Regions from separate parts of the Streptomyces sp. NPDC107550 genome, predicted to be linked through region 1. Evidence: riboswitches for the same ligand, from Rfam matches in the RefSeq annotation. Region 1 holds a riboswitch; the other holds the start of a gene.

Region 1 (15,388 bases):
GTCGTCCTCGCAGTGAGACGAGGGTGTATGGGGGATGTCGTGCAAGGGCATGAGGTTGCGGGGGGTCGGCGCACCGTAGGCGGGGTGCGTGGTGGAAACTGTTTCGCGGACCCGGACGTTGTGAGGATGTCCGTGTCAGCGAGGTACGCCGATGTGTGCAGTCAGGGTTCGTCCTGCCCCACGGGCGGGTCTGTTTCGGTCAAGGGGAATCGCCCGTGAAGTTGTTTGCGAAGTTGTTCGGCAAGAGCGCGCGTGAGGACAACCGTCACCGCGCGTCGCGCCAGGGAGATGTGCCGGAGACGCAGGTGGGCGAGCGCCCGCTGTTCCGGGACCAGGTCGGTGGAGACAATTCGGGCGGACAGGGCGCGTCGTCTGTTGACCCTGCCGGTTCCGGCCGCATAGGTTTCGGGGAACCGTCGACCTCACGTACGGGTGGAGGGTTTGGTTCCGGCCCGTACGAGTCCCACGCCCCCGCGGGGCAGCCGCGGCAGGAGGGTGATCCATCCATGTCGGCCCTGGTGTGTACGAGGTGCGGAAACCGGAACGGCGAGAACAGCCGCTTCTGCTCCAACTGCGGTGCGCCGCTGCGGGGCGGGATCGCGGCGGAGGGCCCGTCCGAGACGACCTCCACGATCTCCATCTCCGGTCTTGAGTCCTACGATCCGGAGGCCACCGGCCAGACGCAGTTGCCGGCCCTGTCGCCCGAGGCGCAGGCCGCGGTGGACGCGCTGCCGATGGGCTCGGCGCTCCTGGTGGTGCGGCGCGGTCCGAACTCGGGCAGCCGCTTCCTCCTGGACGGCGATCTGACCACGGCGGGCCGTCACCCGCAGAGCGACATCTTCCTGGACGACGTGACCGTCTCGCGCCGCCATGTGGAGTTCCGTCGCCAGCAGGACGGCTCGTTCACGGTCTCCGACGTCGGCAGCCTCAACGGGACGTACGTCAACCGTGAGCGCATCGACTCCGTGCTGCTGAACAACGGTGACGAGGTGCAGATCGGCAAGTACCGGCTGGTGTTCTACGCGAGCCAGCGAGGTATCTGAACCGTCAGCCAACCGTCAGGAAGGTCCATGCTTCACACACCGAGGGGCGGTGCCGCGGGCGGCACCGCCACTGCGGACAGTCGACAGATGAGCATCGGCACCGTTCTGAACGTGCTGCGCGAAGAGTTTCCCGAGGTGACCATCTCCAAGATCAGGTTCTTGGAGTCCGAGGGGCTCGTCGAGCCGCAGCGGACGCCTTCCGGCTACCGCAAGTTCGGTCCGGAGGACGTCGAGCGGCTGGCTCATGTCCTGCGGATGCAGCGGGACCACTACCTGCCGCTGAAGGTGATCAAGGAGCAGCTCGACGCTCTGGAGCGGGGCGAGTCGTTGCCCGTCCCCGCGCCGGGGCGGCCGGGCGACCCCGCCGATGAGGGCGAGGACGGCCCCACCGCCGCCCGGATCGGGCGCGACGAACTGCTCGCCGCCGCCGAGATCGACGAGGCGGAGCTGGTGGAGTGGGAGTCCTACGGGCTGATCGCGGCGCTGCCGGACGGCGGCTACGACGCGTCGGCCGTCCTGGTGGCCGAGCTGATCGGCGATCTGGGCCGGTTCGGCATCGAGCCGCGTCATCTGCGGGTCATGCGGGCCGCCGCCGACCGGGAGGCCGGCCTCGTGGACTCCGTCGTCGCCCCCCTCAAGGTGCACCGCAATCCGCAGACGCGGGCGCTCGCCCAGGCCCGCGCCAAGGAGCTGGCAGGGCTGACCGTGCGGTTGCACGCGGCACTTGTGCAGACCGCTCTCGGGGTGCGTCTTCCCTGATCGCAGGGGCGGGCGAGCGCCGTGGGCCCGGCCCGCGGAGCATGCCCGACTACCCAAACCGGCCGGGCACGTCCTAGGGTTGCTGTGTGAACGAGCTCGACGTCGTAGGTGTCCGGGTCGAAATGCCCTCCAACCAGCCGATCGTGCTCCTGCGTGAAGTGGGAGGCGACCGCTACCTCCCCATCTGGATCGGACCGGGGGAGGCGACAGCCATTGCCTTCGCCCAGCAGGGCATGGCCCCCGCGAGGCCGCTGACGCACGACCTTTTCAAGGACGTGCTGGAAGCGGTCGGTCAGGAGCTGACCGAAGTCCGGATCACGGACCTGCGAGAAGGCGTGTTCTACGCGGAGCTGGTGTTCGCGAGCGGGGTCGAGGTCAGTGCCCGCCCGTCCGACGCCATAGCGCTCGCGCTGCGCACGGGCACGCCGATCTTCGGCAGTGACGGGGTCATGGACGACGCCGGCATCGCGATCCCGGACGAGGAGGAGGACGAGGTGGAGAAGTTCCGCGAGTTCCTCGACCAGATCTCACCCGAGGACTTCGGGACCAACAGTCAGTGATCAGCGGGCGGCCGCCATTCGGCGGTCGCCGCGGCACATTCGGCTAGCCTTTCCCCGCGGTGGGACACGGGAAACCACTCGTAGGGTGATTATCACTCGGCGTGGCGAGTGTGGCGTTCGTTGACGCACCCCCTGTGACTGCCTACCGTCGAGAGGGCAGGTCAAAGAGGAGGTCGGCGTGAGAAGCAGCGGCGACGGTACGGCTACGGGCGGACCGTACTCGTTTCACGGCAGCGCGGCCGATCACCCTCAGCAGCTCTCGCAGGTCGTGCCTGCGGGGTCGGGGGCGGAGGGCGACGCGACGTCCGAGCAGATCGGGTACCGGGGGCCGACCGCGTGCGCGGCGGCCGGGATCACGTACCGCCAACTGGACTACTGGGCCAGGACGGGCCTGGTCGAGCCGAGCGTGCGGCCCGCGTACGGGTCGGGGACGCAGCGGCTCTACAGCTTCCGGGACGTCGTCGTCCTGAAGGTCGTCAAGCGTTTCCTGGACACCGGCGTCTCCTTGCAGAACATCCGGACGGCCGTGCAGCATCTGCGCGAGCGCGGGTTCCGGGACCTGGAGCGGATGACGCTGATGAGCGATGGGGCCACGGTCTACGAGTGCACGTCGCCGGCCGAGGTCCACGATCTGCTCCAGGGCGGGCAGGGGATCTTCGGGATCGCCGTCGGAGTGGTGTGGCGGGACGTCGAGGCGGCCCTGTCGCAGTTGCACGGCGAGCGCGTCGACACCGGCGAGACGCTGGTCGGGCACAACCCCCAGGATGAGCTGGCCAGGCGGCGCAACCGGGCCGTGTGACGTGGCTGAGGTCCCGTTGTCAGTGGCGTAGGGCAGCATCGGACATGTGAGAACCGCGCCGACGATCCTGCATCTCGACATGGACGCCTTCTACGCCTCGGCGGAGCAGGCGTCCAAGCCGAGCCTGCGCGGGAAAGCGGTCGTCGTCGGCGGGCTCGGACCGCGCGGAGTGGTGGCCACGGCGTCGTACGAGGCGCGGGTGTTCGGGGTGCATTCGGCGATGCCGATGGGGCAGGCGCGACGGCTCGCTCCGAACGCGGCGTATCTGGTGCCGAGATTCCGGCTGTACAAGGCGGTCAGCGAGCAGGTCATGGGGCTGCTGCGGGAGCTGTCGCCGCTGGTGGAGCCGTTGAGCCTGGACGAGGCGTTCGTCGATCTGGAGGCCGGGGGCACCGCCTGGGACGAGGAGTCCGCGCGGGCGGTGGGGGTGCGGCTGCGGGAGGACATCCGGCGGGTGACCGGGCTGACCGGTTCGGTGGGGCTCGCCGCCTCCAAGATGCTCGCCAAGATCGCCTCGGAGGAGGCGAAGCCGGACGGGCTCTTTCTGATACCGCCGGGGACCGAGCGGGCGCTGCTCGGGCCGAAGTCCGTGCGGATCCTGCCGGGCGTGGGACCCGCGACCGGCGACCATCTGCGGCGGGCCGGCATCCTCACGGTCGCGGAGATCGCGGAGGCGGGCGAGGACGAGCTGGTGCGGCTGCTGGGCAAGGCGCACGGCAGTCACCTGTACGCGATGGCGCTGGCGCACGACGACCGGCCCGTGGTCGCCGAGCGCGACTCCAAGTCGGTGTCCGTCGAGGACACGTACGACGTCGACATCCACGACCGGGTGCGGGTGCGGGCCGAGGTGCAGCGGCTCGCCGACCGCTGCGTGGAGCGGCTCAGAGGAGCCGGGCGGTCGGGACGGACCGTAGTCCTGAAGGTGCGGCGGTACGACTTCTCGACGCTGACCCGTTCGGAGACCCTGCGCGGGCCTACCGACGACCCCGGGGTGGTGCGGGAGGCGGCGGCGCGGCTGCTGGAGTCCGTGGACACGACCGGGGGCGTCCGGCTGCTCGGCGTCGGCGTCAGCGGGCTCGCGGACTTTACCCAGGAGGACCTGTTCGCGCAGGCCGCGGCGGCGGCTGAGCGGGCCGAGGAGGCGACTGCCGGGGGCCCGGGGGCGGGGAGTACGGGTGGGGGTGCGGAGGGCTCAGAGGGGGTTGCGGGGGCCGTGGTGGGGGTGCTGGGGGATGCGGGGGACTCTGGCTCTGGTGGGGGTTATGGGGGCGGGATTGGTGTGCGTGGGGTGGTGGGTGCCGGGGATACGGGCGGGCCTAGTGCTGCCGGTGGTGCGGGTGGAGCTGGTGGAGCCGGTGGTGCGGGCGGAGCCAGCGGTGTCGGCAGTGCCGGTGGTGCGGGTGGGGCCGGCGGTGGCGGTGATGCCAGTGGTATCGGCGATGGCGGGGGCTCCGATGGGGCCGGTGTGTCGGGCGTGGCCGGTGTTGGGCCGGGCGTGCCGGGGGGCGCGGTGGCTCAGGCGGGGGCCGGGGCTGTCGTGGCGCCCGGCGCACAGGGCGCGTCGGGGGCTGAGCGGCGCTGGATGGCGGGCCATGACATCCGGCACGCGGAGTTCGGGCCCGGGTGGGTGCAGGGCAGCGGGCTCGGACGCGTGACGGTGCGGTTCGAGACGCCGTACTCACGGGTGCCGGGGCGGGTGCGGACCTTCGCCGTGGACGACCCGCTGCTGGAACCGGCGGAGCCGTTGCCGTTGGTGCCGGTCGAGCCGGAGGCCGGTGACGCGGCGGAGGAGGGCGCGGGCAGTGCCGGGGAGCCGGGGGCGAGGAAGGAGGCGGGGAGTCCGGGATGAGCGCAGGGGAGCGAGATGCCGTAGAGAAGCGGCCGGGCGGGAGTTCCGCCGAGCGGGGGAGCGGGCGTGGTTCCAGGGGCGGTCCGGTCAGCGGCGGGGGTCGTCCTCGGGGCGGGCGGTCCGGCCGAAGGTCAGGTCGTCCGGGGCCGGCGGCGCGGTGACGTCCAGTCCGTAGTGGTGGTAGAGCTGGAGTTCCTGCTCGGGGGAGAGGTGGCGGCCCACGCCGAAGTCCGGGGCGTCCTTGATCAGGGCGCGGTCGAAGGGGACGCGGAGGGTGCCGTCGACCAGTTCGCTCGGCTCCAGGGGCACGAAGGCGTCCCGGCTGAACAGACCCGTCCGTACGGCCGCCCATTCGGGGACTCCGGTGGCGTCGTCGAGGTACACCTCGTCGATCGTGCCGATCCGGGCCCCGGTGCGGTCGAAAGCCTTGCGGCCGATCAGATTGCGCGGATCGACATCGGTCTGCACGGTGCCTCCAACTGATCGCAACTCATGTGTAAACACTACGAAAGAGCACAATGAGGAAGGCGGCCACTCGAACCCCTCGGCCAAGTAGCCGCTGGTAGGCTGGCAGACGGCTGCTGACCCCGTGCGGGAGAGTCCCCGGACAGTCGTCGGGGGCGCCGAAGGAGCAAATCCTCCCCGGAATCTCTCAGGCACCCGTACCGCACGGACGAGGTCACTCTGGAAAGCAGGGCGGGGCGCACGTTTTCCGCTCTCACCGACGGTGAAAACCGGCATGCCCCGTGGGAGCGCGGGCCGGGCCGGTGAAGCTCTCAGGTTGAGATGACAGAGGGGGAGGCCGTCCGGGCACCCGCGCCGTGGTGCCCCTCGTAGGTCGCAATGACCAGGAGGCCCCCGTCATGACCGCCCATCGCATTCCGCTCTCCGAGTTGGAGCAGGGAATCCCCTTCGAGCAGCGCCACATCGGCCCGGACGACGCCGCGCAGGCCAAGATGCTCGCGCAGGTCGGCTACGGCTCGCTCGACGAGCTGACGGCCGCCGCGGTGCCGGACGTCATCAAGAGCGCCGAGGCGCTCGACCTGCCCGGCGCGCGGACCGAGGCCGAGGTCCTGGCCGAGCTGCGTTCGCTCGCCGACCGCAACCAGGTACTCGGCTCGATGATCGGCCTCGGCTACTACGGCACGTTCACCCCGCCGGTCATCCTGCGCAACGTCATGGAGAACCCGTCCTGGTACACGGCCTACACGCCGTACCAGCCGGAGATCTCGCAGGGCCGCCTGGAGGCGCTGCTCAACTTCCAGACCATGGTCGCCGAGCTGACCGGCCTGCCCACCTCCGGCGCCTCCCTGCTGGACGAGGGCACCGCCGCCGCCGAGGCCATGGCGCTGTCCCGGCGCATCGGCAAGGTCAAGAACGGCGTGTACGTCATCGACGCCGACGCCCTGCCCCAGACCATCGCCGTGATCCAGACCCGCGCCGAGCCGACCGGCGTCGAGATCGTCGTCGCCGACCTCAGCGCGGGCATCCCCGCCGAGGTCGCCGAGCGCGGTGTCGTCGGCGTCCTCGTGCAGTACCCCGGCGCCTCCGGTGCCGTGCGGGACATCAAGCCCGTCATCGACCAGGCGCACGAGATGGGCGCGATCGTCACCGTCGCCGCCGACCTGCTCGCCCTCACGCTGCTCACCTCGCCCGGCGAGCTGGGCGCGGACATCGCCGTCGGCACCACCCAGCGCTTCGGCGTGCCCATGGGCTTCGGCGGCCCGCACGCCGGCTACATGGCGGTCCGCGAGAAGTTCGCCCGCTCGCTGCCCGGCCGCCTGGTCGGCGTCTCCGTCGACGCCGACGGCAACAAGGCGTACCGGCTCGCGCTCCAGACCCGTGAGCAGCACATCCGCCGCGAGAAGGCCACCAGCAACATCTGCACCGCGCAGGTGCTGCTCGCCGTCATGGCCGGCATGTACGCCGTCTACCACGGGCCCGAGGGCCTGAAGACGATCGCCCGCCGCACCCACCGCTACGCGACCGTTCTCGCCGCCGGTCTCACCGCGGGCGGAGTCGAGGTCGTGCACGGCTCGTACTTCGACACCCTCACCGTGCGCGTGCCCGGCAAGGCCGCCGCTGTCGTGGACGCGGCCCGCGAGGGCGGGGTCAACCTGCGCCTGGTCGACGCCGACCACGTCTCCGTCGCCTGCGACGAGACGACGAACCGCGCGCAGCTCGCCGCCGTGTGGAGCGCGTTCGGAGTCGAGGCCGACATCGAGGCGCTGGACGCCGAGGCCGTCGACGCCCTTCCGGCCGGCCTGCTGCGCGAGGACGAGTACCTGGCGCACCCGGTGTTCCACCAGCACCGCTCCGAGACCGCGATGCTGCGCTACCTGCGCAAGCTCGCCGACCGCGACTACGCGCTCGACCGGGGCATGATCCCGCTCGGCTCCTGCACGATGAAGCTGAACGCGACGACCGAGATGGAGCCGGTGACCTGGCCCGAGTTCGGTCAGCTCCACCCGTTCGTGCCCGCCGAGCAGGCCGAGGGCTATCTGACGCTCATCCGCGAGCTGGAGGAACGTCTCGCCGAGGTCACCGGCTACGACAAGGTCTCCCTCCAGCCGAACGCCGGTTCGCAGGGCGAGCTGGCCGGGCTCCTCGCGGTCCGCGGCTACCACCGCGCCAACGGCGACGAGCAGCGCACCGTCTGCCTCATCCCGTCCTCCGCGCACGGCACCAACGCGGCGAGCGCTGTGATGGCCGGCATGAAGGTCGTCGTCGTCAAGACCGCCGACGACGGTGAGGTCGACATCGCGGACCTGCGCGCGAAGATCGAGCAGTACGCCGACGAGCTGGCCGTACTCATGATCACGTACCCCTCGACGCACGGTGTGTTCGAGGAGCACGTCGCCGACATCTGCGCCGCGGTGCACGACGCGGGCGGCCAGGTCTACGTGGACGGCGCGAACCTGAACGCGCTGGTGGGTCTCGCCAAGCCGGGCCGCTTCGGCGGGGACGTCTCGCACCTCAACCTGCACAAGACGTTCTGCATCCCGCACGGCGGCGGCGGCCCGGGCGTCGGTCCGGTCGGTGTGCGCGCGCACCTCGCGCCGTACCTGCCCAACCACCCGTTGCAGCCGGCCGCCGGTCCCGAGACGGGCGTCGGCCCGATCTCGGCGGCGCCGTGGGGTTCCGCGGGCATCCTGCCGATCTCCTGGGCGTACGTGCGTCTCATGGGCGGCGAGGGGCTGAAGCGGGCGACGCAGGTCGCGGTGCTCTCCGCGAACTACATCGCCAAGCGCCTGGAGCCGCACTTCCCCGTGCTGTACACCGGGCCCGGCGGGCTCGTCGCGCACGAGTGCATCATCGACCTGCGGCCGATCAGCAAGGCGACCGGGGTCAGCGTCGACGACATCGCCAAGCGGCTCATCGACTACGGTTTCCACGCGCCGACCATGTCGTTCCCCGTGGCCGGGACGCTGATGATCGAGCCGACGGAGAGCGAGGACATCGTCGAGCTGGACCGGTTCTGCGACGCGATGATCGCTATCCGCGGGGAGATCGAGAAGGTCGCGTCCGGGGTCTGGCCCGCGGAGGACAACCCGCTGCGGAATGCTCCGCACACGGCCGGGATGCTCGGCGGGGAGTGGGAGCACGCCTACTCGCGGGGCGAGGGGGTCTTCCCTGCGGGGGTGTCTGTGGCCGACAAGTACTGGCCACCGGTTCGTCGGATCGATCAGGCGTTCGGGGATCGGAACCTTGTTTGTTCTTGTCCGCCGTTGGATGCGTACGAGGGGTAGTTGGCGGGTTTTAAGGTGCGGGTCTCTCTTCGGAGGGGCCCGTGTCCTTTTTTGGGGGTGCCCCCCGGGGGTGGGGGTTCGTGCGGGTGCGTTGGGGCTGAGCGCGCAGTTCCTCGCGCCCCTATCGGGGCTTGCCCCCTGGGGATTCGGGGTTCGTGCGGGTGCGTTGGGGCTGAGCGCGCAGTTCCCCGCGCCCCTGTCGGGGCGCTTGTCCTCTCGGGGTTTGCAGGCGTCAGGCTGCTGTTACTACTCGGGAGAGGGGGCGGTGGGGGGCGATGATCGTTCCGTTGGGCAGCAGTTCGCCGGTGTCCTCGAAGAGGAGGACGCCGTTGCACAGCAGGCTCCAGCCCTGCTCCGGGTGGTGAGCCACGGGGAGCGCGGCCTCGCGGTCCGCGGAGTCGGCTGAGGGGCACGAAGGCTGGTGCTGGCACATGGAGGGGATCTTTCGCTGCGAAGTGATCTCGATGACGTCGGCTTGGCCGTGGTGCTTGACGGTGCTCGTGGCGCTCGTGGTGCTCGTCGGGTGTGTGGTGGTCGTCGTGTGCGTCGTGTTCTGCTTGCCGCGGCTTGAAGGCTCGTTCATGGCCGCCCCCCGATTCATTCGGTCGGAACCCAGTGTTGCCCCGCGGGAGTCGTTCCGCAGGTATTTCGTAGCAGCGGTCCTCACTGGAGCTAGACGCATCACTCTTGCGGGCGGTTCAGGTCAACTGCACGGCCTCTTCGGATGGTTCGGGGTGGCCCGTGCGGGCTAGTCCTCCCGGGTGCGCGCGGCGCGGGCGCGGGCAGGGCTGTGCCCCGCGACCGGACGGCGGGCGGCGCGGGGCACAGGGCGGGTGGTGCTTCCGGTCGCGTCAGGCGATGAGGGTCGCCGGCGGCGGGGTGAGGCGGTGGGTCAGGACCGGCAGCAGGTCCGCCACGCGGTGCGGGCGGTACGCGGCGATGCCGGGCGGCGCGGGAGCGAGCGGGACGAGGATGTCGTCGGCGGCCGGCCGGCCCTCGCCGGCGTCCGCCGCGGGGTCGCCGTGCAGCCACAGGGTGAGCATGTACAGCTCCGGCACCGACAGCAGGCGCGGCTGGTAGGTCTTCGGCAGGGCCTCCGCCTGGCGCAGCGCGCGCTCGGTGGAGGTGACGTAGGGACCCTCGAAGAAGTGCGAGAACGCCCAGCCGTCCGCGGTGAGCAGGGTGTCGGCGGCGGCCAGGGAGCGGTCGTCGCAGCGGATCAGGAACCGCCAGCCGCTGAGCCGCGCGCGGGCCTGGCCTGTGGCGTCGGTGATGCGGTCCAGGACGTGGACCGGCAGCGGGAGTTCGGGGCGGGCGGAGGCCGCGGAGCGCAGCGACGGGGTGCGTGCCTCGCGGACGGCGGTGGGGGAACCGAGGGCCGTGAGGACACTGCGCAGGGCGGGCGCGGGAGCCGGCGGGACATGCAGGGGCATGGTGGGTCGCCTCTCGTGTGGACAGGCACGTGGAACGGGGCGGTGCGGAGCGAGCGGACGGCGCTGTCTGCTGCGGGTGCGCATAGGTGCGCGAGGAAAGTGCGCGGGGCAGAGGGGGCGGGGGCCTCGGCCGCGGGCGCCGACACTCTGTCTCGTCCGCGGAGTTTATACGACGTATGTTCCATCCGTGTTTCCGGATGGGCGCCGGATACACCTGGCAAGGCGTTCTTCGGCCGTCGTGGCAGCGGTGATTTGTGGGTTTGCTTCCTATTTACCGGGGAACCCACTCGGGTGACCTCGGCCTTTCCACCGGGCCGGTCGGCCGATTCCGATCGGCGTTTTTCACCAGGCTTCCGGCCGGTGAATCTGCGGCGGGCCGCATGCCTAAGGAATGTGCCGCGGGGTAACTGCTGGGAGCGTACTGCTCCGCGGGCCCGCGCGGGGCGTTATCGATCACATCGCCTGGGCATCATCCACCGTGACACGCGGCCGGATCAGCGGGCTGCCCACGCGAGGAAGGACGCTTCCATGGGGGAGAAGGTCGATGCGGGCGCCTTTGATCTGGGCGACCGGCGGCGCTACCGCCACAAGCTCGACGAGTGCCTGACGGGGCTCGGGAGGCTGCTGGAGGAGAAGCGGTTCGACCGGGCTAAGAATCTCATGGGGCTGGAGATCGAGCTGAATCTCTGCGGCCCCGACGGCACCCCGAGAATGATGAATGCGGAAGTTCTGGAGCGCATCGCGAGCCGGGATTTCCAGACCGAACTCGCCATGTTCAACCTTGAAGTGAACATTGCCCCGCACCGGCTGGGCGGCCGCGTTCTCGACCAGCTCGCCGAGGAGTTGCGCACCGGTCTCGGCTATGCGCACCGCAAGGCCAACGAGGTCGACGCGGGAATCGTGATGATCGGAATTCTGCCCACGCTCGGCGCGGACGATCTCGTCTCCGCGAACCTCTCCGCTGTCGATCGGTACACGTTGCTCAACGACCAGATCGTCGCCGCGCGCGGCGAGGACTTCCAGCTCGACATCGACGGCGTCGAGCGGCTGACCTGCACGTCTTCCTCCATCGCGCCCGAAGCGGCCTGTACGTCCGTGCAGTTGCACCTTCAGGTCACCCCCGCCCGGTTCGCCGATGTGTGGAACGCGGCGCAGGCCGTCGCCGGCGTACAGATAGCGCTCGGCGCCAACTCGCCGTTCCTGTTCGGGCGTGAGCTGTGGCGTGAGTCGCGGCCCCCGCTGTTCCAGCAGTCCACGGACACGCGTGCGCCGGAGATCGCCGCGCAGGGCGTGCGTCCGCGCACCTGGTTCGGGGAGCGGTGGATCGATTCGGCGTACGACCTCTTCGAGGAGAACCTGCGCTACTTCCCGCCGCTGCTGCCCATCGTCGACGACGAGAGCCCGCTGAAGGTCCTGGACGCGGGCGGTGTGCCGAGCCTCGCCGAACTCGTGCTGCACAACGGCACGGTCTACCGCTGGAACCGGCCCGTGTACGGGATCGCCGACGGGGTCCCGCACCTGCGTGTGGAGAACCGGGTGCTGCCCGCCGGTCCCACCGTCATCGACGTCATCGCCAACACGGCCTTCTACTACGGCGTCGTACGGGCGCTGGCCGAGGACTCCCGGCCCGTGTGGTCGCGGCTCTCCTTCGACGCGGCGTCCCGCAACTTCGACGCCGCGTGCCGGTACGGGATCGACGCGCGCCTGGAGTGGCCGCGCCGGGGCCGGTTCGGCGGCACGGAACAGGTGCCGGCGGTCGCCCTCGTACGGGACGAGCTGCTGCCGCTGGCCGCCGCCGGGCTCGACGCGTGGGGAGTCGAGCCCGCCGACCGCGACCTGTACCTCGGCGTCATCGAGGAGCGCTGCCGGCTGCGGGTGAACGGCGCGTCCTGGCAGGCCGCCACCTATCACCGGGCCAGGGAGAGCGGGCTCGCCCGGGACGCGGCGCTCGCGGCGACGACCCGCAGGTACTGCGAGCTGAGTCATGTCGGCGAGCCCGTGCACCAGTGGCCCGTGGGGCTGCCCGAACCGGCCGTGCCGCTCGGCTGACCGGCGGTCAGGAGCTCTTGGCGCCCGCCTCGATGATGGCCTTCAGGATGACCTCCTGGATGTCGGCCGGGTCGGTGACCTGGTGGCCGGAGCCGCCGGTGGCCGCCGCGAGCTGCTCGATCTCGTCCTTGTCGGTGTCCGGGCCCACCGCGATGGCGATGATCGGCACCGGGTGCTCCGCGTCGGAGAGGTCTTCGAGCTGGGAGACGAGACTGCTGCGGGAGATCGAGCCCGGGTCCTCGTTGACGCCGTCGGTGACGACGACTAGCGCGTTGAACTTGCCGTCGCGGTAGGAGGAGACGGCCTCCCGGTAGGCGGCGAGGGTCGTGTCGTACAGGCCCGTCGCGCCGCCGGGCACCGGCTGGAGCGAGCTGAACGCGGCGGACAGGCGGTCGCGCTGGGTGCCGGCGCCCTTGCGGTCGCCGAGACGCTCGGTCGGCACGAGCTTCTTGTAGTCGCGGTCGCCGTCCAAGTGTGTGGCGAACTCCCACAGCCCGATCTCGTCCTCGGGCGTGAACGTCGACAGGGCCGCCAGCATCGACGCCTTGGTGACCTCCATACGGGACTCCCCACGCCCCGGCACCGGGTTCGCCATCGACGCCGACGCGTCCACCACCGTGGAGATACGGGCGCTCTGCACGGTGATCGTCCACATGCCGAGGGTCTCCTCGACCTGCTCCTGGCTGGGCGGCGCGGCCGTCGGTTCCGCGTACGGCTGCGGGGAGCGGGCGCCCGCCTGCTCGGCGACGGCCCCGGGCGAGGCGTCGCCGTCCGTACGGAAGCCGTGCTCGCGCAGGATCGAACGGCCCTCGGGCGCGCCGAGCAGCGTCATGAAGCGGACGGCGGCCCGGCTCTGCGCGGTCGACAGGCGCGACTCGTCGACCAGGGAGAGCGGGTAGTCGAGCTGCGGGGAGCCGTCCTTCGGGTAGAAGAGGTCGAGCGCGCCGCCGTCCTCCGCGTCCTCGTTGTGCGTGAACGCGGCCTGCTCGGACAGGACCAGCGCCTGGTTGCGGCGCGGATTGCCCTGCTCGGTGCCGGAGGAGTCGCGGGCCACGGTGTCCAGGAGCTGGCCGTCCGTGTCCGAGGTGCGCTGCGAGAGGACCTTCGCCATGGCCGCCGCCTGGGTGCCCTGCTTGTCGCCGGAGTCCTTCGCGGCGGACGCCAGCTTCGTCAGCGCCAGCAGGCCGGTCGCGCTGCGGGACGGGTCGGCGGCGCCCAGGCGCAGCTTGTCGTCCTGCGTGGCGGCGCCGGTCAGCTCCGTCCAGGAGTACGTCTTGCGGGGCCAGCCGAACTGCTTCGCGGCCGCGGGCACCATGCCGACGCCGATGGGGGAGGAGGCGATGTTGCCCGCCGCCTTGACCTTGGTGGCCTTGGAGTTCTGCGCGACGCGCTGGAGCCACAGGTTCGAGTCCGGCACCCACACCTGGTAGTCGGGCGTGCTCGTGCCGGTGCGCAACGACTCCGCGACCTTGTAGGAGTCGCGGGCCGTGACCGTCACGTCGAGGCAGCGGCCGTCCGTCGTGAGCTGCTCCTTCCTGGAGTGGTCGGCGGCGTCGGCCAGCGCGGGCGCCACGTCGGGGGAGGCGACCACGCCGATGCGCACCGGGTCGCCGCAGCCGCTGCCGAGGCCGAGGAGGTCGCCGCGGACCGCGAGGGCCGTACCGGCGGCGACGACGAGCACGAGGGCCGTCGCGATGGCCACCGTCCGCCCCCGCGACCGGGGTCGTGGGTCGGCCTCGGCCGTCCCGTACCCGTCGGGCATGCTGCTGTGACGTCCCATGGCGGTGGTGCCCCTCCCTGAGCCATAAAGGCAGTTGCGATATAAGCGGTGAAGCAAGAGAGGGCTGCGGTGCGGCAGTCTGCGGCGCCCGTCCCCCTCGGCCTGTCGCGCGCGATCTTCGTACCTGCATTCGAGACCCTAGCGGGGCGGCGTGAGGGATGCGGCGCGATTACTGAACTGGAGTCAACTGTGCAGGTGGAGACGGGGTCCGTGGCCGGATCTTTTCCCGAAGAGCGGTCCTCGCGGCGGATTCTGCGGGACGAGACGGTGCTCGTCCTGGCGCTTTCGCTCGGTGCGAGCGGAGTATCCGCCCTGATCAGCTTTGTCGGGTCGGTCACCAAACCGGGCGGTCTCAAGGACCAGGCCGCCACCCTCAACGCCTCGGCGGCGCCGGGGCGTCCGTGGCTGGATCTCGCGTGGCAATTGTTCGGGATCGCCAGCGCGCTCGTGCCCGTGGCGCTCGTCGCGCACTTCCTGCTGCGGGAGGGCGGAAGCCTGCGCACGATCGGCTTCGACCGCGCCCGGCCGTGGTCCGACACCGGGCGCGGGGCGCTGGTGGCCGCGTGCATCGGCAGCACCGGCATCGCCTTCTACCTCGCCGCGCGCGGCCTCGGCTTCAACCTCACCGTCGTGCCCGAGGCGCTGCCCGACGTGTGGTGGAAGTTCCCGGTGCTGATCCTCTCCGCCGCGCAGAACGCGGTGCTGGAGGAGGTCATCGTCGTCGGCTATCTGCTGCGCAGGCTCGGCCAGTTGGGCTGGTCGCCGGGGACGGCGCTCGTCGCGTCGTCCGTGCTGCGCGGCTCGTACCACCTCTACCAGGGCATCGGCGGTTTCTTCGGCAACCTGGTGATGGGCGTCGTCTTCGTCTTCCTCTACCGGCGCTGGGGGCGCGTCGGCCCGCTCGTCGTCGCGCACACCCTGCTCGACATCGGCGCGTTCGTCGGATACGCCCTGCTCGCCGGGAAGGTGGGCTGGCTGCCGACCCCCTGAACGCGCGGCGCCCTCACACCGCAAGCTCCCCGTCGAGCACGGTGACCGCGTCGCCGGTGAGCAGGGTGCGGGCGCCGCGCAGGCCGACGCGGACGAGGCCGGTGCGGGCTGACGCCTGGAGGCCGGTGAGATCGGCGCGGCCCAGACGCGGGCCCCAGAAGGGGGCGAGCGCGGTGTGGGCGCTGCCCGTCACGGGGTCCTCGTCGATGCCGACCCGGGGGAAGAAGCACCGCGAGACGAAGTCGTACCCGCGCGCCGGGTCCGCCGCGCGCGCCGTGGCGATGATCCCCCGCTCGGACAGGGCGGCCAGCGCCCGCAGGTCCGGCGCGAGCCCCCGTACGGTCTGCTCGTCCGCCAGTTCGACCAGCAGGTCGCCG
Region 2 (15,388 bases), on a different contig from region 1:
CGCCGGGGGAGTGGGCGGCCACGCCGTCGAACTGGCCTACCACCACGGCCTGACGGTGACCGCCCTCGACAACGCCGAGACCGCCGACGCCGTACGCGACCGAGGCGCCGACCACTTCCTGCCGCGCGGCACGGACCTGCCGGACGCCACGTACGACGGCGTCCTCGACGCTGCGGGCCTCGGCCGGGCCGCCCTCGCCGCCGTCCGCGCGGGCGGCACCTACGTCAGCCTGTGGCCCGGCTCGGAGCCCGCCGCCGCACGCGGCATCCGGGTCCACGCGCTCAGCGTGCGGGCCGACGGGGCCCGGCTCGCCGAGCTGAGCCGCCTCGCCGACCAGAACGTCCTGACCACCCGCGTCGCCGAGGTCCACCCCCTCGACGAAGCCGCCCGCGCGCACGCCCGGCTCGCCGAGGGCGGCCTGCGCGGACGCCTCGTCCTCGTCCCCTGACCCCACCGCCTCGCCCCCTGACACCCATCGCCCCCGCCCGTGCGCGCATGACCTGCGGCAGACTTGGAACACGCTTTGCACGCAGGGACGCAACTACCACCGCCACCGCGACTGTCTGAGACAAGGACGCCCCGCGGGAACGCCCGCCATCAGGGCGGGGACCGCGGGGGCGCGAGTGACGGAGACTTGGGGGCAGGCCGTGGAACGGCGCACGGGCAGGGGCATGGGCATCGCACTGGCGACCATCGCCGCACTGGTGGGCGTGAGCGCCTGCGGAGGCGGCGCGCAGAGCGGCGCCGACGCGAAGACGCCCGGCAAGGACAAGGCGAGCGCGGCCTCGCCGAAGCCGGCGAAGCCCAAGGGCCCGCCGATGCTGCTGGAGACGATAATGCCGCAGACGGGCGCCACGGTCGGCGTGGCCATGCCCGTCTCCGTCGTCTTCACGAACCCGGTCGCCGCGAAGGCCCGGGCGAACGTCGAGAAGCACCTGAAGGTCAGCGCCTCCAAGCCGGTCGAGGGTGCCTGGCACTGGTTCGGCGACAGGCGCGCCGACTGGCGCCCCAAGACGTACTGGCCCTCCGGTACGAAGGTGAAGGTCGACGCCGACATGAAGGGCGTCAGCAACGGCAACGGCCGCTACGGCGTCCACGGCTACACGCACACCTTCACCGTCGGCGACGACGTGCGCGCGGACGTCTCCGTCACCGGCCACACCATGAAGGTCACGAAGAACGGCAGCACGCTGCGCACCCTGTCGATCAACGCGGGCAGCGCCCAGTACCCCACGTGGAACGGCACGATGGCCGTGATCGACAAGCAGGAGAAGGTCCATATGACCTCCTGTAGCGTCGGCATAAGCTGCGACAAGGGCAGCCCGAACTACTACGATCTGACGCTGCCCTGGGACGTCCACCTCACCCAGTCCGGCACGTACGTCCACTACTCCACCGGCGACCCGAACCCGGGCAGCGGCAGCGCGCGCGGCTCGCACGGCTGCGTCCATCTGTCGATGTCGGACGCCAAGTGGTTCTACGGACAGGTCAAGCAGGGCGACCCGGTCACCATCACCGGCTCGCCCCGCGCCAAGGCCCCCGCCGACAACGGCTACGCCGCGTTCAACCTGAGCTGGGACCAGTGGCTCCAGGGCAGCGCCTCCGGCGAGGGCACTACGGCGTCGCTGTGAGCGTGCGCCACGGCACCGCGCCGATGTCGGCCGGCGTACCGTCCAGCACGCGGGCGGTACGCGCGGCCGGGTCCAGGGTGACCGTGGCGAGACTCGCCCAGCGCTGGCCGAGCGGCTTGTCCGGGTCGGGCACACAGGTCACCGGCGGCTCGCCCGGCCCGGTCACGAGCAGCGCGGCCATCGCGTCCACGTCCGCCGGGAGCGACTTCGCGGCCGCGAGGCGGGCGGCCACGAAGTCGCGGCGCTCGCAGGAGTCCGGCTGGTAGAGCCACGACTTCTCCTCGGCCGTCAGCGACGGCGTCAGGAAGTGGTTCGTGCGCAGCAGGACGCCCCGCTCGTCCGGCCGGATCTCGTGCACGCCCACCGGACTGATGTCCAGCAGTACGGCGCCGCCCGCCGCGTCGAACAGGGCGAACGACCCCGACGACGCCAGCGGCGCCGACCGTACGATCTCGACGGCCTCCGCCACGTCACCGGCCTCGGCCAGCACGACGGCCGCCAGGACGTGCATGGGGACGCCGCCGATGGCGTCCCGCCGGTGCCCGAGGATGTTGAAGTGCAGGGCGAGGCCCGCGCTGTTGACGCCGATCTTGCCGAGGATGCCGTGTTCGGTGAGGCCGACGACCGTGTGCCGTCCGTCGCCGCCGCGCGCCTCCAGCGTGTGCCAGTACGGCTTCAGCTCGACATGCCAGTCCCAGGTCTGTACGCCGATGCCGCCGAGGACGACGGTGGTGCATTCGCCGGGCGGCACGGTCGTCGAACGGGCCAGGATCTCGGTACGGGCGTTCAGCACGCCGGCCTGCCACTCCTCTACGCCGGCGCCGTCGGCGATCCCGGCGATCTCCTCGCGGGCCCAGGGGCGGAACGCGCCGACGGTGTCCAGCGCCCGCTCGGCGCCCTCCCGCGCGGCGGCCGCGTCGATGCCGCCGAGCGCGAACAGTCGTCCGTACACCTCCAGCGCGCCGGTCACACCCGAGCGCAGGGCCGCCCCCCGCGCGGCCCCCCGAGCGCGAGCGCCCTGACCCTCGACTACAACGTGCGGTCGTTCCATGACAGTTACCTTTCAACGAGATTCGGGGCGGGCCCCGGGGTCGGGTGCCGGGTGCGGGTTTCGTCGTGGCTGGTCGCGCAGTTCCCCGCGCCCCTGAGGGGGCTGACCTGATCGTCCGCTTCCAGCCTCTCGGGGAGGCCCGCGCCCGTCAGGCCGTAGAGACCGAGGTCAGAACTCCCGGACCCGCCCCCCGACCACCGTCGCCCGGACGGGATTGACCGCCTGCTCCGCAGGACCCAGCGCCAGCGGATCCTCCGCGAACACCGTCAGATCAGCCACGTACCCCACCCTGATCCGCCCGACGGAGTCGGAGACACCCCCGGCGACGGCAGCCGCCCGCGTCATCCCCACGTACGCCTCCCGCGCGGAAACCGCCTGCCCGGGCTGCACCGGCGCCACCCCGGGCTCCTCGACGGGCCGCCGCAACTGGCAGTCCGCCAGCCCGACGCGCGGGTCCCCGGGCCCGATGGGCCAGTCGGAGCCGAGCGCGACGACGGCGCCATGGTCGAGGAGGTCCCGCGTACGCCACCCCCGCGCGGCCCGCTCGGGCCCGATCCGCCGCGACCAGTTGTCACTGCCGTCGGCCCGCGTGTGCCGCGTCCCGTGCACGGGCTGGAGCCCGGCGACGACCCCGAGCTTCTCGAACCGCCCGAGCTGGTCGTCCGGCAGCGACTCGATGTGCTCGATGCGGTGCGGGGCGCTGCTCCCGGCCGGCGGCCCGACCTCCTCCAGGACGTCGAGGGCGTACCGCACGGCCTGGTCGCCGATGGCGTGCGTCGCCGTAGGGATGCCGCGCTCGCTGAAGAACCGTACGGCCGCGCGGTACGCGTCGAGGTCGTGCCAGAGAGGGGCGCGGTTCTCGCCGAGGCAGTCGGGGTGCTCGAACCAGGCCGTGCCGTTGTCGGCGGTGCCGTCGAGCATGAACTTGGCGCCCTCGACGTGCCAGCGCCGCCCGCGCAGCCCCTGCTGACCTGCGACCGTCTGCCAGACGTCGGGGGAGGAGTCGGCGGGCACGAGCGGCGAGCACCGCACCCGCAGCGGCAGTTCGCCGTGCGCCTCGATGTGGCGGTAGACGTCCTCGGAGGGCTCGGTGAAGTCGAGGGCGTGCAGCCCGGTCAGACCGCTCGCGGCGAGCTGTTCGAGCTGGTCGAGGACGTACCCGGCGCTGGTGGCGAGCGGCAGCTCGGGGTAGTGGGCGAAGACGAGGTCCATGGCCTGGAGTTCGAGGACGTACCCGGTGGGCCGCCCGTCCGGTCCTGTGACGACGGAGGAGGCGTCGGAGAAGGTCTCGCGCCCGGTGAGCCCGGCGAGTTCGACGGCCCGGGGGCTGATGACGAGGGCGTGGGCGTCCTGCGTCATGAGGGAGACGGGCACCCCGGGGAACCGCTCCCCGAGGACCGCGCCGGACGGCTCCCCGTCGAAGACGTTGACGTCGAGGTCGTACCCGGTGATCCAGTCGCCGCCGGAGCCCGGGACCGCATCGGCGACCCGTGCCAGGACGGCGTCCAGGGTCCCCGCGCCGGACAGGTCCACGCCCCGCCCGATCTCGATCGAGCCCCACACGGGGTGGGCGTGGGTGTCGACGAGCCCGGGCAGGACGGTCGCGCCGGGGAAGTCGTGGACGCGGGTGCCGGGCCCACGCAGGGCGGCGATCTCGGCGGCGGTGCCGACGGCGACGATCCGCCCGTCGGTGACGGCGAGCGCGTCGGCGGCCGGGGCGCCCGGCGCGTCCGGCTCCAGCGTCTGGACGCGGCGGGCCGTCAGGATGACGTCGGCGTGCACAGGGTCCTGCCTTCTTCCGTGGGGGTGGGGGCGACGGGCTCGACGGTGCGCAGGGCGCGGGCGAGCCCCCAGTAGACGAGGGCGGCGACGAGCATCCCGGCGGGGATCGCGAGGTCCAGGCCGCCCAGGGCGGTGGCGATCGGGCCGACCCAGAACGTGGTGCTCACCCACAGCAGCGAGACGACCCCGCCGGCGACGAGCGCCGCGATGCCCGGCCAGTGCACCCCGCCCCGGTACCAGAACGCGCCGCCGCGCTCCTGGCGTAGCAGTTCGGCGCCCCGGTAGCGGTTGCGGCGCAGGGCGAGGTCGGTGACGGCGACGGCCATCGCCGGGCCGGTGATCACGACGACGAGCTGGAGCATCGTGTTGACGCTGGTCAGGAAGTCGAAGACGAGGATCGCGTAGAGGGTCATGGCGGTGCCGAGCGCGCCGATGACGAGGACGGCGGGGATACGGGCGAGCTTCACGCCGACCGACTGGATGGACAGGCTCGCGCTGTAGGCGGTCATGCCGTTGTTGGCGACCGTGTTGAAGACGACCGCGATGACGAAGACGGGCACGAACCAGCCGGGGAGCACCGACTCCAGGGCCGTCTGCGGGTCGGCCATGTCGAGGGTGGTCGCGGCGAGCGCGCCGATGGTGGTGAACACGACGCTCGGCAGATACGCGCCGAACGCGGTCCACCCGGCGATGGCCTTGAGGGAGCTGGAGCGCGGCAGATAGCGGGCGAGGTCCGGGCTGTTGCTGTACGACAGGGCGGTCGAGCCGATGATGGTGAACCCGGTGCCGAGGGCGGCGGCGAGGGCCGTGCCGTGCAGCGGGGCGTCCGGTACGTAGGAGAAGTCCGCGGAGCCGAGCACGTACCCCGTGACCACGACGAAGACGACGGTCAGCAGGATGCTCAGCGCCGCGTACAGGCGCACGATGGTCGCGTAGCCGTAGATCGCCACGAGCAGGGTGATCGCGGCGATGACGCAGATGACGACGGCGTCGAGGCCGGGGGACTCGGGCAGCCCCCACTCCTTGGCGAGTCCGATGCCGGCGACGGAGGCGGCGGACCAGTTCAGCGCCAGGTAGGCGGAGGCGATGAGCCAGCCGGTGACCACGAGGACGATCTTGTTGCCGAGTACGCCGTAGAAGGCGCGGGAGATGACCGAGCCGCTGGTGCCGGCGGCCGGGCCGCTCGCGGCGACGACGCCGGTGGCGATCCACAGCAGGTTCCCGGCGAGGATCACGCCGACGGCCTGCGGCAGCGAGAGCCCCATCAGCACGAGGGAGGCGCCGACGGCGAAGCTCAGATAGCTGACGTTCGGGGCCGCCCAGACGGCGAACAACTGGCGGGGGTGGCCGATGCGCTCCTCGTCCAGGACGAGGTCGATGCCCCTCGTCTCTGGCTGACCTGGGCGTTCGGTCGGTGGTGTGCTCATGGGTGGCCTCTCGGACTGCGGCGGCGCTGCCGCACGTACCGGTTATTGGTTGAGTGCCCAATAATCTGTTGGTCGCCCATCCAATAGGCTGCGCACCATGACGTCAAGACCTGTCGGGGAAGCGACGCGGGAGCGGCCGCGGCGTGTACGCAAGCCGCCCGGCGAGCGGCGCGCGGAGATCGTGCGGACGGCGGCGGGGATCGCGCTCGCGGAGGGTCTGGAGCTGATCACGCTGCGTCGCGTCGCCGACGACCTCGGGGTACGCCCCGGACTCATCGGCCACTACTTCCCGGCGGCCGACGATCTGGTCGCGGAGGCGTTCACGTACGCGGCCGAACGGGAGCGGGCCGCGCTACTGCCGCCCGCGGAAGGGGAGTTGGCGCCGCTGGACCGGCTCGCGCTGTTCCTCGTCCGGCTCACCGGAGGCGCCCACACCGACCTCAGCCGGCTCTGGCTCAACGCCCGCCACCTCAGCCGCTTCAAGCAGCCGCTACGGGAGGCGGTCGCCGCCCAAGAGGCGGTGACGCGAGGGGAGTTGGTGGCGCTCGTCGAGGCCGGGGACTTCCGCGCCGGGGGCGGGGCGCTGCGCGCCGCGCTGCACATCCTGGTCGCCGTCGACGGCATGGGCACCTACGCCAACGCGGACCCCGACGCACCCGACAGCGACCTGTCCGACCTGGACCTGTCGGCCCTCGTCCTCGAAACGGCGGAGCACCAACTGGGCCTGACCCGCGGCACGCTGAGGACCCGGGCCCACGCCCACGGAGTGAACTGACCGAGCCCGGCCGAACCTTCCCGGCGCCCGGGAACCCGCCGTACGGGCCCCCGCGCCGGGGAGGCGGTCAGCACTCGATGATGTTCACCGCGAGGCCGCCGCGCGCGGTCTCCTTGTACTTGACGGACATGTCCGCGCCCGTCTCCTTCATCGTCTTGATGACCTTGTCGAGGGAGACCTTGTGGGAGCCGTCGCCGCGCATCGCCATCTTCGCGGCGGTGACGGCCTTGACCGCCGCCATGCCGTTGCGCTCGATGCAGGGGATCTGCACGAGGCCGCCGACCGGGTCGCAGGTCAGGCCGAGGTTGTGCTCCATGCCGATCTCGGCCGCGTTCTCCACCTGCTCGGGGGAGCCGCCGAGGACCTCCGCGAGCGCGCCCGCCGCCATCGAGCAGGCCGAGCCGACCTCGCCCTGGCAGCCGACCTCGGCGCCCGAGATCGACGCGTTCTCCTTGAACAGCATGCCGATCGCGCCCGCCGCCAGCAGGAAGCGGACGACGCCCTCCTCGTCGGCGCCCGGCACGAAGTTCACGTAGTAGTGCAGGACCGCCGGGATGATGCCGGCCGCGCCGTTCGTCGGCGCGGTCACGACCCGGCCGCCCGCCGCGTTCTCCTCGTTGACGGCCATCGCGTACAGGGTGATCCACTCCATGGCGAGCGCCAGCGGATCGCCCTCGGCGCGCAGCTTGCGGGCCGAGCCCGCCGCGCGCCGGCGCACCTTCAGGCCGCCGGGCAGGATGCCCTCACGGGACATGCCGCGCGAGACGCACGCCTGCATGACCCGCCAGATGTCGAGCAGGCCCGAGCGGATCTCGTCCTCGGTGCGCCACGCCTTCTCGTTCTCCAGCATCAGCGCGGGGATCGACAGGCCCGTCTCCCGCGTGAGCCGCAGCAGTTCCTCGCCGGACCGGAAGGGGTACTTGAGGACCGTGTCGTCGGGGACGATCGGGTTCTCGCCCTCCGCGCCCTCCTGGGCGATCACGGTCTCGTCCACGACGAAGCCGCCGCCCACCGAGTAGTACGTCTTGGTCAGCAGCTCGGCGCCGTCCCCGTCGTACGCCCACAGCGTCATGCCGTTGGCGTGGTACGGGAGCGCCTTGCGGCGGTGCAGGACGAGGTCGTCGTCGTAGGAGAAGGCGATCTCGTGGGCGCCGAGCAGGCTCAGGCGGCCCGCCTCGCGGATCGCCTCGACGCGCTCGTCGGCGTGCTCCACGTCGACCGTGCGGGGCGACTCGCCCTCCAGGCCGAGCAGGACCGCCTTGGGCGTGCCGTGCCCGTGCCCGGTCGCGCCCAGCGAGCCGTACAGCTCGGCGCGGACCGAGGCGGTGTGGGCCAGCAGGCCCTCGTTCTTGAGGCGGCGGGCGAACATGCGCGCCGCCCGCATGGGGCCGACCGTGTGGGAGCTGGACGGGCCGATGCCGATCGAGAACAGGTCGAAGACCGAGATGGCCACGGTGAGAACTCCAATGATGGTGGTAGACGCCGTTGTCTGCCGGGTGGTGCGGAACGAGCGGATGAAACGGTTTTTCGGGGACGGATCCGCGAGCCGGACCCGCCGGGGTGCGCCGGGAGGTACCGGGGTGCGCCCGGAAGCGGTCGGGGCACCGCGCCCCGGACACGGTCCCGCCGTGTCCAGTGTGCGCGGTGCCCCGCACGTCCGTACGTACGAAAGCGTACGAAGTTACGAAAGGCCGGGGTACAGCGGGTGCTTCGCCGCGAGGGCGCTCACCCGGTCCTTGAGGGCCTGCGCGTCGTACGAGGGCTTGAGCGCCTCGGCGATCACGTCCGCGACCTCGCGGAAGTCCTCGGCGCCGAATCCGCGCGTGGCGAGCGCCGGCGTGCCGATGCGCAGCCCGGAGGTGACCATCGGCGGGCGCGGGTCGTTCGGGACGGCGTTGCGGTTGACCGTGATGCCGACCTCGTGGAGGCGGTCCTCGGCCTGCTGCCCGTCCAGCTCGCTGTCGCGCAGGTCCACGAGGACCAGGTGCACGTCGGTGCCGCCCGACAGCACGTTCACCCCGTGCTCGCGCGCGTCCTGCGAGGTCAGACGCTCGGCGAGGATGCGGGCACCCTCGATCGTGCGCTCCTGGCGCTCCTTGAACTCCTCGCTCGCCGCGACCTTGAACGAGACCGCCTTCGCCGCGATGACGTGCTCCAGCGGGCCGCCCTGGAAGCCGGGGAAGACCGAGGAGTTCAGCTTCTTGGCGAAGTCCTTCTTGGCGAGGATGATGCCGCCGCGCGGACCGCCCAGCGTCTTGTGCGTGGTCGACGTCACGACGTCCGCGTACGGCACCGGGTTCGGGTGCAGACCGGCCGCGACCAGGCCCGCGAAGTGCGCCATGTCGACCCACAGGTACGCCTCGACCTCGTCGGCGATCCGGCGGAACTCGGCGAAGTCGAGCTGGCGCGGGTACGCCGACCAGCCCGCGATGATCACCTTCGGGCGGTGCTCCTTGGCGAGCCGCTCGACCTCGGCCATGTCGACGAGGCCGGCCTCGTCCACGTGGTACGCGACCACGTCGAACTGCTTGCCGGAGAAGTTCAGGCGCATGCCGTGCGTGAGGTGACCGCCGTGCGCGAGGTCCAGGCCGAGGATCGTGTCGCCGGGCTTGGCGAGCGCGAACAGGGCGGCCTGGTTGGCGGAGGCGCCCGAGTGGGGCTGCACGTTGGCGTACTCGGCGCCGAACAGCTCCTTGACCCGGTCGATGGCGATCTGCTCGGTGACGTCGACGTGCTCGCAGCCGCCGTAGTAGCGGCGGCCGGGGTAGCCCTCCGCGTACTTGTTCGTCAGGACCGATCCTTGCGCCTCCATGACGGCGACCGGGGCGAAGTTCTCCGACGCGATCATCTCCAGCGTCGACTGCTGGCGGTGCAGCTCGGCGTCGACGGCGCGCGCGACCTCGGGGTCGAGCGCGTGCAGGGACTCGTTCAGTACGGACATCTCGGTCAGCTCCCGGAGAACGCGGTGTACTCGTCGGCGGAGAGCAGGTCCTTCGGCTCCTCGCTCAGCCGGACCTTGAACAGCCAGCCGCCCTCGAAGGGGGCCGAGTTCACGAGGGCCGGGTCCTCGACGACGTCCTGGTTGGTCTCGGTGACCTCACCGGAGACGGGGGAGTACAGGTCGGAGACCGACTTCGTCGACTCCAGCTCGCCGCAGGTCACGCCCGCGGTCACCGTCTCTCCGACCTCGGGGAGCTGGGCGAACACGATGTCACCGAGCGCGTTCGCCGCGTGCTCCGTGATGCCGACCGTGGCGACGCCGTCCTCGACGGCCGACAGCCACTCGTGCTCCTTGCTGTAGCGAAGCTGCTGGGGGTTGCTCATGATGCGAATTCTCCTGTACGCGGGGCGGTGCTGGTGACAGAGGGGTCGGGCGCCTGCGGCGGGCTGCCTCCGGCGCCGGGGGCGGGGCTACTTCTGGCGCTTGTAGAACGGCAGCGCGACGACCTCGTACGGCTCGTGCGTACCGCGGATGTCGACGCCGACGCCCGCCGTGCCCGGCTCGGCGTGCGAGGCGTCCACGTACGCCATGGCGATCGGCTTGCCCAGCGTGGGGGAGGGGGCGCCGGAGGTGACCTCGCCGACGACCTGGCCGTCCGCGACCACCCGCATACCCGCGCGCGGCACCCGGCGGCCCTCGGCGATCAGGCCGACGAGCTTGCGGGGCGGGGCGCTCTCGGCGCGCGCGGCGGCGGCCTTGAGGGCGTCGTGGCCGACGAAGTCGTCGCCGTGCGAGGTCTTCTCGAACTTCACGACCCGGCCGAGCCCGGCGTCGAACGGCGTGAGGTCCGTCGTCAGCTCGTGCCCGTACAGCGGCATGCCCGCCTCAAGGCGCAGCGTGTCGCGGCAGGACAGGCCGCAGGGGACGAGGCCGAGCCCGGCGCCGGCCTCGGTCAGCGCCTGCCACAGCTTCTCGGCGTCGGCGGGGGCGACGAACAGCTCGAAGCCGTCCTCGCCGGTGTAGCCGGTGCGCGCGATGAGCGCCTCGACGCCGGCGACGGTGCCCGGCAGGCCCGCGTAGTACTTCAGGCCGTCGAGGTCCGCGTCGGTGACCGACTTGAGGATGGACGGCGAGTTCGGGCCCTGGACGGCGAGCAGTGCGTACGCGTCGCGGTCGTCGCGGACCTCGGCGTCGAAGCCGGCGGCGCGCTCGGTGAGGGCGTCGAGGACGACCTGCGCGTTGCCCGCGTTGGCGACGACCATGTACGTGGTCTCGGCGAGGCGGTAGACGATGAGGTCGTCGAGGATGCCGCCGTCCTCGCGGCAGATCATCGTGTAGCGGGCGCGGCCCGCGCCGACCGAGCCGATGTTGCCGACGAGCGCGTGGTTGAGCAGGTCCACGGCCTGGGGGCCGCTGACGGTGATCTCGCCCATGTGCGACAGGTCGAAGAGGCCGGCCGCGGTGCGCACGGCGTTGTGCTCGTCGCGCTCGCTGCCGTAGCGCAGCGGCATGTCCCAGCCGGCGAAGTCGGTCATGGTGGCGCCGAGCGAACGATGCAGGGCGTCCAAGGCGGTGGTGCGGGTCATAACAGGTGCTCCCGGGCATGACGGCGATGGCGAGGGTCCCCGTGAAAGGGCCTCCACGAAGGAGGTTCCTCCCCATCTGTCATCGGAACCTGAGAGGTTCGCCCCGAGGGGCTTGCACCTTGGGTGGAACCGCCGAACGGCAGGGGGCGGTCCGCTTTTCAGATGTGCCTCGCCCGCGCGGTACGGGGCCTGAGAGATTCAAGGGAGGGACTTGCTCCTTCGGCGCCCGGCCGTCCTTGGACGTCCGGAACTCTCCCGCGCGGATTCAAGCGGCCGGTATGCAGTTTGCGGGCACATCATTGCATGCCTGTCCGGCGGGCAGACCCCTTGTACCGCATTACCTTCTCTTTACACTTGGCGGGCAGGAGAAGGGTGACCCGAGGGGGAGGGCGATCACGGTGCACAAGTCAGTCGCAGCGGTCTGCGGGGCGGCGCTCACGGGGATGCGGGTGCCGCGGCAGCGGACGGTACGGGACCTGCGCGGGCGGCGCGGGCGCACGCCCCGCCGGATCGGGTTCGCCGAGGGGGACGTGGTCGTCCTGTCGGGGCTGCCCGGCAGCGGCAAGTCCACGCTGATGCGCCGGGCGGTGCCCGCGGGCCCGGTGCTGCTCGTCGACTCCCAGGACACCCGCGACCGCTGGGCCGCCCGGCTGCCGCGGTTCTTGCCGTACGCGCTCTACCGGCCGCTGGTCCGCGTCGCGCACTACAGCGCCCTGCGCCGGGCGATCCGTTCCGGCGCGAGCGTCGTCGTCCACGACTGCGGCACCCAGGCGTGGGTGCGCCGCTGGGTCAGCCGCACCGCGCGGCGCCGGGGCGTCGCCGTCCACCTCGTACTGCTCGACGTCCCCGCCGGCCAGGCGCTGCACGGCCAGCGCGAGCGCGGGCGGGCGGTCTCGCGGTACGCGTTCGCCCGGCACCGCAGGGCCGTCGGCGCGCTGGTCACCGCCACGGAGCGCGGGGAACTGCCCGAGGGGATCGCGTCGGCGGTGCTCCTGGACCGGGCGGCGACCGACGCGCTCAGCGGCATCACGTTCACGCTGACATGAGCGGCCTCGCGGGCGGGGTCGGCGGTACCCGGGCCGGGGCGCGCGGCCACCCGTTATCGTCGGCGCCTATGGAACACCCGGCTACGGAACACGCGGCGACGACACCCCCGGCACACCCGGGCCACCAGGCATATCCGGCGCATCAGTCACCCCTGGACCCTCAGGCACATCCGGCCCACCCGGACCCTCAGGCGTACCCGGATCACCAGGCGTACGCGGATCACCAGCCGTACCCCGAGCACCAGCCGTACCCGGACCACCAGGCGTACCCCGACCACGGGAGTGCTCCCGCGCCCGAGCCGGCGGCCGCGCACGCCCCTCCGCCCGCGCCCGCGCACGCCCACGCGCACCCGCACCCCGCGCAGGGCTGGCCGGCCAACGAGATGGAAGAAGTGCTCGCCGCAGCCCTCGGACAGCCGGGCGCGGGCGGCCGCATCGTCGAGGCGCTCGGCCGCAGCCATCTGTGGATACCCCTGCCCAAGGGCGGCAGCACCGCCAGCCGCGACCTGGACCTGCCCACGCTGGAGATCGACGGGCAGGCGTACGTCCCCGCCTTCACCTCCGAGCAGCAGTTCATGCAGGTCACCGGCGGCCGGATGGACTGCACGGTCGCCCCCGCCGTCGACTTCGCGCGCGGACTGCCCGCCCAGGTCGGCCTCGCCCTCAACCCCGACGGCACGGTCGGCGTCCCGCTGCCCCCGCCCGCCGTCGCCGCGCTGGCCCGCACCGGGCACTCCCCGCTCGACGGCCCCGCGACCGGCGGCCGTGTCCTGCTCTCCGAGCCGGACTGGCAGATCGACCCCGTGGACCTCCTCACCGCCGTCCGCGAGGAGTTCGAGGCCGTCGGCACCGTCCTCACCGCCCGCCGCTGCCTCGCCGTCGTCGAGGACGCCGAGCCGTCGCTGTTCATCGGCGTGGAACTCGTCCCGTCCGACGGCGCGGTCGGCGACATCCCGCTCGACGCGCTGGGCCGCGCGCTCGGCCGGGCGCCCGTCGCCTGGCCCGTGAACCTGGTGTTCCTCGACGTCACACAGGACCCGGTCGCGGACTGGCTGCGCTCCCACGTCCGGCCCTTCTACGTACGGCAAGCGTGACGGCGTGCGTCAAGTCGCTGTCGACGACGCCGCTTAAGCTGGTTTCATGACCTGACCGGTCGGCGCGAGGCCCCGGTCACGCGGGACACGGACGTATCGAAGGGGCGGTTACGGGTGAGTGCGTCGGGCGCGTCCGCGGCCAGTGGGGCCTCCCCCGGCCGGGCGGAGTCGAGACCTTGGGGCAAGGTCGAGCACATGCTGCGCCAGGTCGCCCCCGGGCGCTACGACGCGTACGAGGAACTGCTCCAGGCCCTCGCCGACCCCGCGTCCGGCCAGGTGTGGATGCTGCTGTGGCACGGCCAGGCCGGCTCGCCCGACGCTCAGTACGGGAACATGGAGGTCGACGGCTTCTCGTACGCCCCCTGCGTCACCTCCGCCCAGGAGCTGTCCGCGTCCGGCTGGTCCCGCGCCTACGAGGTGGTCGGCGGCGTCGACGCGGCCCGCACCCTCTACCCCGACCACTACGGGCTCTGGCTCAACCCGCACGCCCCCGGCGGCGGCGTCGGCATCCCCTGGCTCGACCTGCGGCGCATCGCGGGCGGCCTCGACCGGCAGCCCGCGGGCCCGCTCCGGCTGACCGAGCCGACCATCGAGATCCCGCAGTTCTACGCCCTCCTCACGCAGAACGCGCACCGCACGAGCGCCGTCCGCTCGCTGCGCCGCGCCTGGGTGCAGCCCGCGCTCGGCGCGCCCTACCTCGCCATCGGCCTCGACGTGTACGACACGTCCCCGGCGTCCGTGGACGCGGTCCGGGCGATGATGCAGCAGTCCGTCCCGGCCGTGCCCGAGGGGCTGCCGGTCTCCACCGTCGCCATGTCCGACGCGCACGACCCGGTGGCGATGTGGCTGCGGGCCCACGCCCGCCCGTTCTACGACCGCGACGCCCACGCGGCCCCCGCCGCCGGCGCACCCGGCGGCTACGGCTACCCGCCGCCGTACGGCGGGGCGTACTGAGCCTTTCCGCCGCTTTTCCGCTACCTTCCGCCGCCTTCCGCGCTCCGAACTCCCGCCGCGCGCGGACGATTTCGGGAACAGGACGGTTGGACAGGAGAACCGCACCTGTGGGCCCTATGTCCGACCTGGCGCCGATTGGGCCCCAACTGCCCACTGTCCGCACGCCGTTCACGGCCGTCCGGATAACGGAACCCCCCAGACAGCATCACGTTTAGGCATCCATTCCCCGCCGGGTCTGGCTACAGCTCATACCCAGGTTGAAGACTCCCGCACCAAGGGGCTTCGCCTCTGTGTACGACGAGTTCGACGGACTGAACCACGCCGCTACAGCGGCAAGTGCGGGCCGGTCACCGCCGGTTGAGAGGGGTCCTTGCCACGATGACGGCACCATTGCACGACACGACCGCGGAAGCGGAGCCGACCGCGCCGGTCGACGCCGCCGCGAGCGACGCGGGTCGCAAGGTCGAGGGGCGGTCCCTGAAGCAGATCGCCTGGAACCGTCTCAAGCGGGACAAGGTCGCCCTGGGCGGTGGCATCGTTGTCGTACTCCTCATCCTCGTCGCGGTCTTCGCGCCGCTGATCGTGGGCCTGCTCGGCCACCCGCCGAACGACTTCCACCAGGACAAGCTGGACCCGCTGACGAACATGCCCCAGGGCGCGCTCGGCGGCGTCAGCGGCGACTTCCTCTTCGGCCTCGAACCGAACAAGGGCCGCGACGTGTTCAGCCGCATCGTCTACGGCGCCCGCATCTCGCTGCTCGTCGCGTTCCTCGCGGCGATCGTCGCCGTCGCCCTCGGCACGCTGTTCGGCATCATCGCCGGCTACTTCGGCGGCTGGGTCGACGCGCTGATCAGCCGCGTCATGGACCTGCTCCTGTCGTTCCCGCAGCTCCTGTTCATCATCTCCCTGGTCTCGGTCCTCCCCGACGACCTGCTGGGCCTCACCGGCAGCGGGGTGCGCATCGCCGTCCTCGTCATGGTCATCGGCTTCTTCGGCTGGCCCTACATCGGCCGCATCGTCCGCGGCCAGACGCTCTCCCTGCGCGAGCGCGAGTACGTGGAGGCGGCCCGCTCCCTGGGCGGCGGCTCCCGGCACATCCTC

What was found. Region 1 has a riboswitch for glycine ahead of gcvP (aminomethyl-transferring glycine dehydrogenase). Riboswitches for the same ligand answer to the same signal wherever they lie in the genome.
Region 2: linked by a shared signal. The riboswitch ahead of gcvT (glycine cleavage system aminomethyltransferase GcvT) and the one ahead of gcvP (aminomethyl-transferring glycine dehydrogenase) in region 1 are both predicted to bind glycine.

Annotation. Positions count from the first base shown of each region.
Region 1 is NZ_JBVKBC010000022.1:5,637-21,024, forward strand. It holds gene ACZ7LY_RS24800 (DUF881 domain-containing protein) at 1-16, shown strand, start outside; gene ACZ7LY_RS24805 (FHA domain-containing protein) at 99-1,043, shown strand; gene ftsR (transcriptional regulator FtsR) at 1,071-1,802, shown strand; gene ACZ7LY_RS24815 (bifunctional nuclease family protein) at 1,889-2,362, shown strand; gene ACZ7LY_RS24820 (MerR family transcriptional regulator) at 2,541-3,161, shown strand; partial or broken gene ACZ7LY_RS24825 (DNA polymerase IV) at 3,208-4,302, shown strand; gene ACZ7LY_RS24830 (PRC-barrel domain-containing protein) at 5,098-5,478, opposite strand; glycine riboswitch at 5,593-5,688, shown strand; gene gcvP (aminomethyl-transferring glycine dehydrogenase) at 5,874-8,759, shown strand; gene ACZ7LY_RS24840 (DUF5999 family protein) at 8,992-9,192, opposite strand; gene ACZ7LY_RS24845 (hypothetical protein) at 9,611-10,192, opposite strand; gene ACZ7LY_RS24850 (glutamate-cysteine ligase family protein) at 10,721-12,241, shown strand; gene ACZ7LY_RS24855 (substrate-binding and VWA domain-containing protein) at 12,249-14,021, opposite strand; gene ACZ7LY_RS24860 (CPBP family intramembrane glutamic endopeptidase) at 14,211-15,011, shown strand; gene ACZ7LY_RS24865 (PhzF family phenazine biosynthesis protein) at 15,025-15,388, opposite strand, start outside.
Region 2 is NZ_JBVKBC010000015.1:98,527-113,914, reverse strand. It holds gene ACZ7LY_RS20955 (NADP-dependent oxidoreductase) at 1-448, shown strand, start outside; gene ACZ7LY_RS20950 (L,D-transpeptidase) at 672-1,631, shown strand; gene ACZ7LY_RS20945 (C45 family autoproteolytic acyltransferase/hydolase) at 1,615-2,682, opposite strand; gene ACZ7LY_RS20940 (amidohydrolase) at 2,851-4,464, opposite strand; gene ACZ7LY_RS20935 (purine-cytosine permease family protein) at 4,443-5,891, opposite strand; gene ACZ7LY_RS20930 (TetR/AcrR family transcriptional regulator) at 5,989-6,666, shown strand; gene ACZ7LY_RS20925 (L-serine ammonia-lyase) at 6,734-8,119, opposite strand; gene glyA (serine hydroxymethyltransferase) at 8,348-9,607, opposite strand; gene gcvH (glycine cleavage system protein GcvH) at 9,613-9,990, opposite strand; gene gcvT (glycine cleavage system aminomethyltransferase GcvT) at 10,078-11,193, opposite strand; glycine riboswitch at 11,260-11,361, opposite strand; glycine riboswitch at 11,362-11,461, opposite strand; gene ACZ7LY_RS20905 (AAA family ATPase) at 11,637-12,239, shown strand; partial or broken gene ACZ7LY_RS20900 (enhanced serine sensitivity protein SseB) at 12,578-13,333, shown strand; gene ACZ7LY_RS20895 (enhanced serine sensitivity protein SseB C-terminal domain-containing protein) at 13,448-14,287, shown strand; gene ACZ7LY_RS20890 (ABC transporter permease) at 14,666-15,388, shown strand, end outside.